Regions from separate parts of the uncultured Citricoccus sp. genome, predicted to be linked through region 3. Evidence: riboswitches for the same ligand, from Rfam matches in the RefSeq annotation. Region 3 holds a riboswitch; each other region holds the start of a gene.

Region 1 (3,271 bases), on a different contig from region 3:
GAGGGTGAATCCCTCCGGCAGGACGAACGCCACCCGGAAGCGCCCGCTGCCGGTGCCGTCGGGGTACACGTCCGCGTCCTCCTGCAGGACGGGAGCGGTCATCGCGATGGACTCAGACGGGGCGTCCTGGAGCACCGGCGCCGTCATCGCCACCTTCTGCTCGGCCTGGTTCGTTCCGCTGATATAACCGAACAGGATGCGGAAGGCGCGGTTGCCGGCATCCTCGAAGCCTGCCTCGACGGTCGTCTCTGCCAGGACGTGCTCGGGGTACCGGCGCACCTCAACACCGTCATGCACACGCAGCGTCTCATAAGGCTGATGCGCCGTCATGCCAGCAACCTACCCCGCCGTCATCGCCGGCGCTATGCCGACGGTCCCCCGATGCGCCCCCGGACGGTGGAGGCACCGCGGAGGGTGGTTCTGCTCCTCGGCGCAGGTACCGGTCTGCGCGTCCGCGCATCGTCTGGAGGTCTTCGCCCTCACCCCACACCGGCCTCGTGGGGACGGCACTCTCCGCCCGGGCCGGTGGGTACCGCTGTCCGTCCCACCCAGCCCGCCGAGGTGGCGGCCTGGGGGGGACGGACGGGATGGCGAGATCTCGGTGGCGGGACAGACGGTTCAGGGGGCGAGGGCCGGATCCTGAGCGTGGACGTCCCGGTCCTCGAGCTCCTGGCGGACCTTGGCCTCGTGGAGGGCGCGCAGGGCGGCGTGCTCGGGGTTGCGGCGCAGCTTCAGGTAACCGAGGCCCAGGACCAGGAACCACACCGGGGTGACGAGCAGGGCAGCCCGGGTGTCGGCCTGGGTGGTCATCGCCCAGATGATGAACCCGAAGAAGGCCAGCACCACGTAGGGCATGAACGTACCGCCGGGCATCTTGAACGCGCTCACGGCGTGCAGTTGCGGGCGGCGACGGCGGTAGACGAGATAGCTGACGAGGATGATGGACCACACGAACATGAAGCACAGGGCCGAGACGGTGGTGACCAGGGTGAAGGCCTCGGCCACGCTGCCCTCGGCATAGAGCAGTGCGACGCCGGCGAGCAGGAACATGCAGGAGAACAGCAGCGCGTTCTTCGGGACCTTCCGGGAGGACAGCCGGCCGAAGGCCTTGGGGGCGTCGCCCTCCGTGGCCAGGCCGTAGATCATGCGCGAGGTGGAATAGATCCCGGAGTTGGCCGAGGAGGTGGCGGAGGTCAGGACGATGAAGTTCACGACCCCGGCCGCGCCGACCAGCCCGGCCAGGGCGAACATGCCCACGAACGGTGACTCATCCGCGCTGTAGGCGGTCCAGGGCTTCACGGCCATCAGGATGATCAGCGCACCCACATAGAACAGCAGGATGCGCACCGGGATGGAGTTGATCGCCCGGGGCAGGTTCTTCTCCGGATCCTTGGCCTCGGCCGCGGTGGTGCCGACCAGCTCGATGCCGACGAAGGCGAAGACGGCGATCTGGAACCCGGCGACGAAGCCCATGAAGCCGGTGGGGAACATCCCGCCCTCGGTCCACAGGTTGGAGAACGCCGCCCGGGTGCCGTCGGACTCGAAGCCGGTGATGATCATGCCCAGACCCACGACGATCAACGCCAGGATGGCCACGATCTTGATCAGCGCGAACCAGAACTCGGTCTCGCCGAACGCCTTGACGGAGGGCAGGTTCAGCCCGACCAGGAGGACGATGCAGGCCACCGCGGGGATCCAGAGCGGCAGGTCCCCCCACCAGAAGGACACGTAGTGGGCGATCGCCACGACGTCGGCGATGCCGGTGACCACCCAGCAGAACCAGTACGTCCACCCGGTGAAGAACGACGCCCAGGGCCCGAGAAGGTCACCGGCGAAGTCGGAGAAGCTCTTGTAGTCCGTGTTGCTCAGCAGTACCTCACCCATGGCGCGCATGACGAAGAACAGCATGAAGCCGATGATCATGTAGACGAAGATCACCGAGGGCCCGGCCACCGAGATGGTCTTCCCCGAGCCCATGAACAGGCCGGTGCCGATGGCTCCGCCGATGGCGATCAGCTGGATGTGCCGGTTGGACAGGGCCCGCTCCAGATGCGGGGACTGCTCGGTAGTGCTCACGGGGCGTGCTGGGGTGAGGGTCATTGAGGAACTCCAGTAAGTTGCGCGGTGTGCCGCGTCGTCCGTGGGTTCCTCCCCCTCTGTTGCACGGCCTGAGAGTTTCGCCCCACCCGGAGGGGGTGGGACTTGCTCCGTCGGCGAGCACGGAGAACTCCGCGCTACTTTCCAGAGATGCCTCGGTGCGGCGGTCCGGGGACCTGAGAGTTTCCTGGGGAGGAATTGCTCCTACGGTGCCCGACCGGTGTTCTGGTCGGGGCTCTCCCGCCGCACGTCAACGGCCATTCGACTGTGACAGCCCTCACATCCTAGGTGACAGTCACCTCGGCGCACAATGGATTTTCGAATTTCCGCACCGAATCCTGCTCCGCACGGCCCGGCGGCTGCGGGGGCGGTGAGACAGGGGCATCCGCAGCAGGACCGCGGCGAGGAGGACCTGTGTGACCCAGGATGACGTGAATGCGAGTGCCGTTGCACTCGGCAGAAAGTACGTATACGCTGTGACTGCAATCACATAGTCTGGCCGTTCACGTGCGGCGGGAGAGTCCCGTCCAGCATTCGTGGTCGGGCGCCGTAGGAGCAATTTCCTCCCCGGGAAACTCTCAGGCCCCCGTACCGCCGCACCGAGGCGCATCTGGAAAGTAGTGCGGAGTTCTCCGTGCTCGCCGAAGGAGCAAGTCCCACCCCGTCCGGGTGGGACGGAAACTCTCAGGCTGTGCAACAGATCGGGGAGGAACCCATAGACACCGCGGGAGACCGCGCAGACCTCTGGAGTTCCTCTCATGACGATCACCCCAGCCCGCCCCACCGCCGCTGAGCTCAGCGACCACTCCTTCGCCGAACGTCACATCGGTCCCGGCCCGCAGGCAGCGACCCAGATGTTGCGCACCCTGGGGTACGACAGCCTCGACGAGTTGGTGGACACGGCGGTGCCGGTGGACATCCGCCAACAGGATCGGCTGGAATTGCCCGAGCCCCGTTCTGAGGCCCAGGTCCTGGCGGACCTGCGGCAGATGGCCTCCAAGAACGTCCTCAAGACCCAGATGATCGGCCAGGGTTTCTACGACACCCTCACCCCGCCGGTGATCCTGCGCAACGTCCTGGAGAATCCGGCCTGGTACACCGCCTATACCCCCTACCAGCCGGAGATCTCCCAGGGCCGGCTCGAGGCCCTGCTGAACTTCCAGACCATGGTCGC
Region 2 (3,271 bases), on a different contig from region 3:
CCGGGATCGCCATGGCCAGGGAGATCTGCCCGAGCTCGACGTCCATGCCGTACTTGGCCATCTCGTCGAGGATGATGTTCTGGAAGATCAGGCCGAATCCCAGCGGGATCAGCATGTAGGGGGCCTTCAGGCCGAAGGTCAGCGCGGTGGCGACGGCCCGGCGGTCCATCCTCATCCGGTTGAACACGCTCAGCAGCGGCGGGATGAGGATCGGGATGAAGGCGATGTGGACCGGGACGATGTTCTGCGACAGGCAGGCGAGTCCGGCGATCCCGAAGAGGGTCATCGCCCGCCGGCCGGAGATCAGCGGCAGGATCCGGCGGATCAGCTTCCCGGTGATCCCGGAGCGGGCGACCATGACCGACAGGATGCCGAGCAGGATATAGCTCAGGGCGGTCTCCCCCTGGCCGCCGAGCCCGTCGACGAGGATGGTCACCGTCTCATCGGGGGTCAGCCCCGCGAGCAGTCCCGCGACGAGCGTGGCGATGAGCAGGGCGACGATGACGTTCACGCGGGCCAGGCTCAGCGCGGCGAGCACGAGCACGGACACGACGACGGGATTCAACAGCACAGCGGGGACGACCTCTTCGGTGGCGCGGGCGGCGTGATGGCGCATCCGCGCCCCGAAGAGTGTAGCCGGAGTACGGGTCTACTCACCCGCAGCACGGTGCCCTTACCGGTGACCCGACGGCGGCGGGCCCGGTCAGCCGAACAGGCTGAGCAGGATGCCCCCGACCGCCACGATGCCGGCGATGACCACGAAGACGTTCGAGATCGCGCCCCGGAACGGCGCCAGGGCGGGGACCTTCCGGATGGCGTACATCGGCATCAGGTAGAGCACGGCCGCGATGACCGGCCCGGCCAGTGATTCGATGAGTCCCAGGATGCTCGGGTTGAGCACGCCGGCGATCCAGGTGCTGGCGATGAGGAACACGCTGATCCCGATCCGCAGTCCGCGGTCGGAGAAGCGCCGGGACTGCGGGTCCACCATCCCGCGCATGATGCCCTGCGCGCCCTCGAACGCCCCGAGCCAGTGGCCGAAGAAGGACGAGCCGATGGCCGTGACAGCCACCGCCGGCCCGAGCCAGGCGATGATCGGCAGGCCCATGACGTTGGCCAGGTGGGAGAGCACCGGCAGGTTGGCGTCCTTGGCGGCCTGCAACCCCTCGGGGCCGAGGGCCAGCACGCAGGACCAGACGAAGCCCATGGTGAAGACCACCAGCAGGATGGAGGTGACGCGCAGGACGGAGGAGGCCTTCTGCACCGAGCCCGCCCCGTAGCGCTGGCGCAGGGACACCGAGAACTGCGAGATCGCCGGGGAGTGGTTGAACGCGAAGACCAGCACGGGGATCATCAGCCACAGGGACATCGCGAAGTCGCCGGCGGCGGGCACGGCCCCGAAGCCCTCGAAGGACCAGGACGGGATGAGCAGCAGGGTGACGGAGAACAGGACCGCGATCAGCGGGTAGACCAGCCACTGGGTGACGATCAGCATGACGCGCTGGCCGGCCACCATCACGGCGGACATCAGCAGCACGAGCACCCCGGAGAGCAACCAGCGCGGCCACGGGTCCATGCCCAGCTGGTTGACCATGAGGCTGTCCACGGTGTTGGTGATGCCGACGCCGTAGATGAGCACGATCGGGAAGATCGCCAGGAAGTACAGGATGGTGACCAGGCGTCCGGCGGCCTCGCCGAAGTAGTCCCGCACCACGCCGGTGATGTCACGGTCGGCCCGGGGCGAGGCGACCACCATGCGGGACAGCGCCCGGTGGGAGAAGTAGGTCATCGGCCCGATGATCAGCGTGGCGATGATCAGCGGCCACATCCCGCCCAGGCCGGCATTGATCGGCAGGAACAGGACGCCGGCGCCCACGGCGGTACCGAACAGGCCGATCGTCCAGCTCGAGTCGAAGCGGTTCCAGCCCGGCGCGGCGGCCGTGCCGTCCGGACGGCCGGGTGCCGGGCTCTCGAGGGTCGGGGCTGCGGCGGGGGCGTGGCCGGCTGGTCCGGCCTCGGTCCCGACGGCGACGGGCCCGGTGGGGCGGCTGGGTTCCATGGGTTCTCCTCAGGTGGACGTGGGACGGTGGTCCCCTCGTGTCCTCCCCGCTCTGTCCATGGACCTGAGAGTTTCGCGTCGTGCCGGCCCGGAGCCGGTCGGCCGCTTGCCCCGTCGGTGGTCGCGCGTGGGTGTGGCGACGCTTTCCAGAGGTGCCCAGCGATCCGGTACGGGGGCCTGAGAGATTCCCGGGGAGGGCTTGCTCCTTCGGCGTCGCGCATCTTAGGTGGTGCGGGATCTCTCCCGGACCGCTCAGTGGCTGATTCCGGGAGACAACTGTAATGCACCTCACACGGGTGCGTGAAATCGCGGCCGGGTCCTCACCGCGCGGGTGTGCTCCTGCGGGACTTCCGGACGATGCCGGTGTCCTGCATGTCCTCGAGCTCGCGGCCCTTCGTCTCCGGGACGAAGCGCCAGACGAAGAGGAAGGACAGTACCGCCATCACCGCATAGAGCCCGTAGGCCACGGTCAGCCCGATCTCGGCCAGCCACGGGAACGTGGTGGAGACCGCGAAGTTCGCGGCCCACTGGGCCGCCGCGGCCACGGCGAGCGCCCCGGCGCGAATCCGGTTCGGGAACATCTCCCCCAGCAGGACCCACACCAGGGGCCCCCACGTGGCACCGAAGAAGACCACGAAGGCGTTGGCCGAGATCAGGGCCACCGTGGACCACGGCTGGCCCAGCTCTGCGGCCGTGGTGCCGTCGGCGGCCTGGACGACCTGCGCGAAGGAGAAGGCCACCGCCATCAGGCCCAGTGAGGCCGCCATGCCCAGGGACCCGACGAGCAGCATGGGGCGCCGCCCCACCCGGTCCACCAGCAGGATGGCCACGATCGTCACCACGATGTTCGTCACCGACGTGATCACCGTGATCGTCAGGGCGTCGGACTCCCCGAAGCCCACGGAGCGCCACAGCGTGGTCGAGTAGTAGAAGATCACGTTGATGCCCACGAACTGCTGGAACACGGACAGGACGATGCCGATCCACACGATCGGCCTCAGGCCCATCGCCGGTCCGCGCAGGTCGCGCAGGGACTCCCGCCGCTCGGACTCCAGGGTGTCCTTGATCTGCTCGATCTTGAGGTTGACCCGTTCGATGCCGGTGAAGTCGTACAGGACCTGGGCCGCACGGTCGAGGTCACCGCGGGCGACCAGGTACCGGGGTGACTCGGGCAGGCGGAACGCGAACGCCCCGTAGAGCACCGCCGGCACG
Region 3 (3,271 bases):
GCCGGGTGGGTGAACATGCGGAACTCGTCCACCAGCGCCGCCTCGATCAGGGTGTGCGCCAGGTGGATACTCCCGGTGACGACCACGTCACGGCCGTCCTGCCGCCGCAGCTCCCGGACGGCCTGGAGGGGGTCGCCGCCGATGACGGTCGTGTTCTCCCACTGCGGGTCGGTCAGGGTGGCGGAGACCACGCGCTTGTCCGCCCGGTCCAGGGCCTCGGCCACTCCGGTGGTGTCATCCGCCCGGTGCGGCCAGTAGCCGCGGAGGTCCTCGAAGGTCTGCCGGCCCAGCAGCAGCACGTCCTCGCCGGCCGTCTGGCGCCGCATCTCCCCGACCAGTTCCGGGTCCTGGTCGGCGGGGTCGAACCAGTCGTCGAGCATCTCGATCCGCCCGTCCAGGGTCATGTTCTGCGTGATGACGATGCGCATGGATGGTCCTTCCGTCGGCGCCGCAGGGGTCGCTGGCGCCCTCTCCTCGTCCCACAGTAGGGAGGGCCGTCGCGTCCGGGAACACCCGGTCGCGACGGGCCGGGGTTCAGCTACCGCGGGACAGGATCGCCGCGACCGTCTCGTCGTCGACGGCGGCGAAGTCCCGGTAGTGGGCCCCGACGGCCCGGAAGCCCCGGGGGGTGGCCAGTACCTCGATCTCGTCGGCCTCGCGGCTCATGAGCATCGAGTCCACGGTGGTCCGCGAGGCAACCGGCACGGCCAGCACCACGCGCGCCGCCCCGAGGGCCCGGGCCACTCTGCAGGCCACCCGGGCGGTGGAGCCCGTGGCGATGCCGTCGTCGACGATCATCGCGGTCTTGCCCGTGAGGTCCAGCGGCTCCCGGCCGGCACGGAAGAGCCGCGCCCGGCGGTCCAGGGTCTGCTGCTCGCGGCGTTCGACCAGCGCCACTTGCTCCTGCGTGACCCCGAAGTGCCGGATGGTGCCCTCGTCCTGGAGCCGGACGCCCTGCTCACCGATGGCACCCATCGCGAGCTCCGGGTAGGAGGGCACCCCCAGCTTGCGGACCATGATCACGTCCAGCGGTGCGCGCAGTTCCCGGGCCACCACTTCCGCGACCGGCACCCCGCCGCGGGGCAGGCCCAGCACCACGACGTCGGCGTGCCCGGCCCAGCGCGGGGCGAGCCGCGCTGCGAGCTGGGCACCGGCGTCGTATCTGTCCTGGAATTCCGGCACGTCCCCTCCCTGGGATGGGCTGTGGGTCGCCCCCAGCGTAGGCGCGCCGGTCGTGGCACTGGAAGGGCCCCCGACCACCCGGCGTTCCCGGCAACGGCCCGGATGACCCCGTGTGACGAGATTCACGGCATATTTTGTATACAAATCAAATGCCTGACTACACTGTGATCGCAATCACAGCAGAATAGCCGTTGCCGTTGAGGTGTGGCGGGAGAGTCCCGTCCGGCACCACCGGTCGGGCGCCGTAGGAGCAATTCCTCCCGGGAAACTCTCAGGCCCCCGCACCGCCGCACCGAGGCACATCTGGAAAGTAGCGCGGTCTTCGCCGTGCTCGCCGAAGGAGCAAGTCCCGCCCCGCCCGGGTGGGATGGAAACTCTCAGGCCGCGCAACAGATCGGGGAGGAACCTACAGACGACGCGAGAACGATCGCAGACCCCAGGAGTTCCCCGGATGACGAATGCACGTGCATGGCCCGGTCTCACCCCGGGCGGTGAGGCCTCCCCGGCCGGCCGCCCCACCGGCCCCGGCGCCGCGGCGGAGCAACGGTGCGCCAAGATCGCCCAGGCCGCGGCCACCGGACTGATGACGCACCGGGACGTCGAGGACGCCCTCGTCCGCATCGACGGCCCCCGGCGCGCACCGCGGCTGTGGATCGAGTGCTTCCTGTCCCCCCACGCGGACGTCACCCGCACCACGGAGGTGGTCGTCGGAGTCCGCGAACAGCTCGAGGCCATGCTCGACCTCACCTTCGACACCGTCGAGATGACCATCCGGAACGTCACCGTCCCGGGGTAGGCCGGCCTCGGTTACCTCCGGGTGGCCACCGTCAGCAGGTACTCGATCTCGAAGCGCGCCCGGTCCTCGGTCCCCACGTTCGCCTCGTCGAAGAAGGCCTGGAACGCCTGGTCGAATTCCTCGGCACGGCCCTCGCCCTCGGCGTTCCTGCGGACGGTGATCGTGGGGCCGTAGGACGCCTTGAAATGCTCGGCGAATTCGCGCGGCGTGCCGAAGGCGGTGACCTCGAGGGTGCCCCGGCTGGCGGAGTCCACCGCCACCCGATCACCCAGCAGGGCGCGCTGGTGCTCCTCGGTGCCCCACAGCGGCGCCGGCTGCACTCCGGGCGGGGGCGCCGGGGCGAAGGGCTTCATGGTGCGGAAGAGCCCGCCCACCACGCCCTCGGGCGTCCAGCTCAGCAGGGCGATCGTCCCGCCGGGCCGGCACACGCGCACGAGCTCGTCGGCGGCCTCCTGGTGGTGGGGGGCGAACATCACGCCGATCGAGGACATCACCACGTCGAAGGAGGCGTCCTCGAAGGGCAGGTGCTCGGCGTCGGCCTCCACCCACTCCAGGTCGAACCCCTGCGCCTCGGCGCGCAGCCGCCCTGCGTCCAGCAGCTCGGGAGTGAGGTCGACGGCGGTGACCCTCGCCCCCGTGGCCGCTGCCGGCAGGGACGCGTTGCCCGTGCCGGCACCGACGTCCAGGACGCGCTGGCCGGAGGTGACGCGGGCTGCCTCGACGAGTCTCGGCCCGAGGGGGAGCAACCACGTCTCGACCATGCCCGGGTAGTCACCCGAGGCCCACATGGTGCGGTGCCTGGACTTCAGGTCGCGGTCGGCACCGGGTTGGCTTGCTGTCTGGCTCATGACGGGTTCTCCGGAGTCACTGGGATGTGCTGGACGGCCGGCTCGCCAGGGCGGGGATGCCCACCCACCGGTGGCGGGTCATGCGGCACCAGTATCCCACCGGGGGCGTCCGGCAGACAGGAACGAGGCGCTGCCCTCCCCGCGGGCTGGGCCCCGGGAAGGGCCGGGACGGGGGGCCGGGGACCACCTGATCTCCTCCGGTCCGGCGACCCTCCCTGACTACACTGGATCGGTGACGATCCTGGACGCCCTGCTCGCCTTCACCGTGGTGGCCGGCCTGCTGACCCTGGTGCCCGGACTGGACACCGCCCTGGTGCTGCGGTCCTCGCTGACCCGGTCCCGCCCCTACGCGTGGGCCACCGCCACCGGGGTCGCCACCGGGGCCGTGGTGTGGGGCATCGCCGCCGCCGTCGGGGTCTCCGCCCTGCTCGCGGCCTCAGAGCTC

Evidence for each region. A riboswitch is a leader RNA that binds a small molecule or an ion and turns the genes downstream of it on or off. The one in region 3 is predicted to bind glycine.
Region 1: linked by a shared signal. The riboswitch ahead of cycA (D-serine/D-alanine/glycine transporter) and the one ahead of Q0283_RS04955 (hypothetical protein) in region 3 are both predicted to bind glycine.
Region 2: linked by a shared signal. The riboswitch ahead of Q0283_RS00110 (amino acid permease) and the one ahead of Q0283_RS04955 (hypothetical protein) in region 3 are both predicted to bind glycine.

What each region holds. Positions count from the first base shown of each region.
Region 1 covers NZ_CALMQR010000160.1:1,735-5,005, reverse strand. Annotated here, with positions in the region: gene Q0283_RS17390 (heme-binding protein) at 1-330, opposite strand, end outside; gene cycA (D-serine/D-alanine/glycine transporter) at 619-2,100, opposite strand; glycine riboswitch at 2,252-2,350, opposite strand; glycine riboswitch at 2,601-2,701, shown strand; partial or broken gene gcvP (aminomethyl-transferring glycine dehydrogenase) at 2,856-3,271, shown strand, end outside.
Region 2 covers NZ_CALMQR010000004.1:3,111-6,381, reverse strand. Annotated here, with positions in the region: gene Q0283_RS00115 (Na+/H+ antiporter family protein) at 1-616, opposite strand, end outside; gene Q0283_RS00110 (amino acid permease) at 704-2,059, opposite strand; glycine riboswitch at 2,215-2,315, opposite strand; gene Q0283_RS00105 (sugar porter family MFS transporter) at 2,380-3,271, opposite strand, start outside.
Region 3 covers NZ_CALMQR010000054.1:39,348-42,618, reverse strand. Annotated here, with positions in the region: gene Q0283_RS04965 (dihydrofolate reductase family protein) at 1-428, opposite strand, end outside; gene Q0283_RS04960 (phosphoribosyltransferase) at 535-1,182, opposite strand; glycine riboswitch at 1,381-1,479, shown strand; gene Q0283_RS04955 (hypothetical protein) at 1,634-1,978, shown strand; gene Q0283_RS04950 (class I SAM-dependent methyltransferase) at 1,990-2,826, opposite strand; gene Q0283_RS04945 (LysE family translocator) at 3,059-3,271, shown strand, end outside.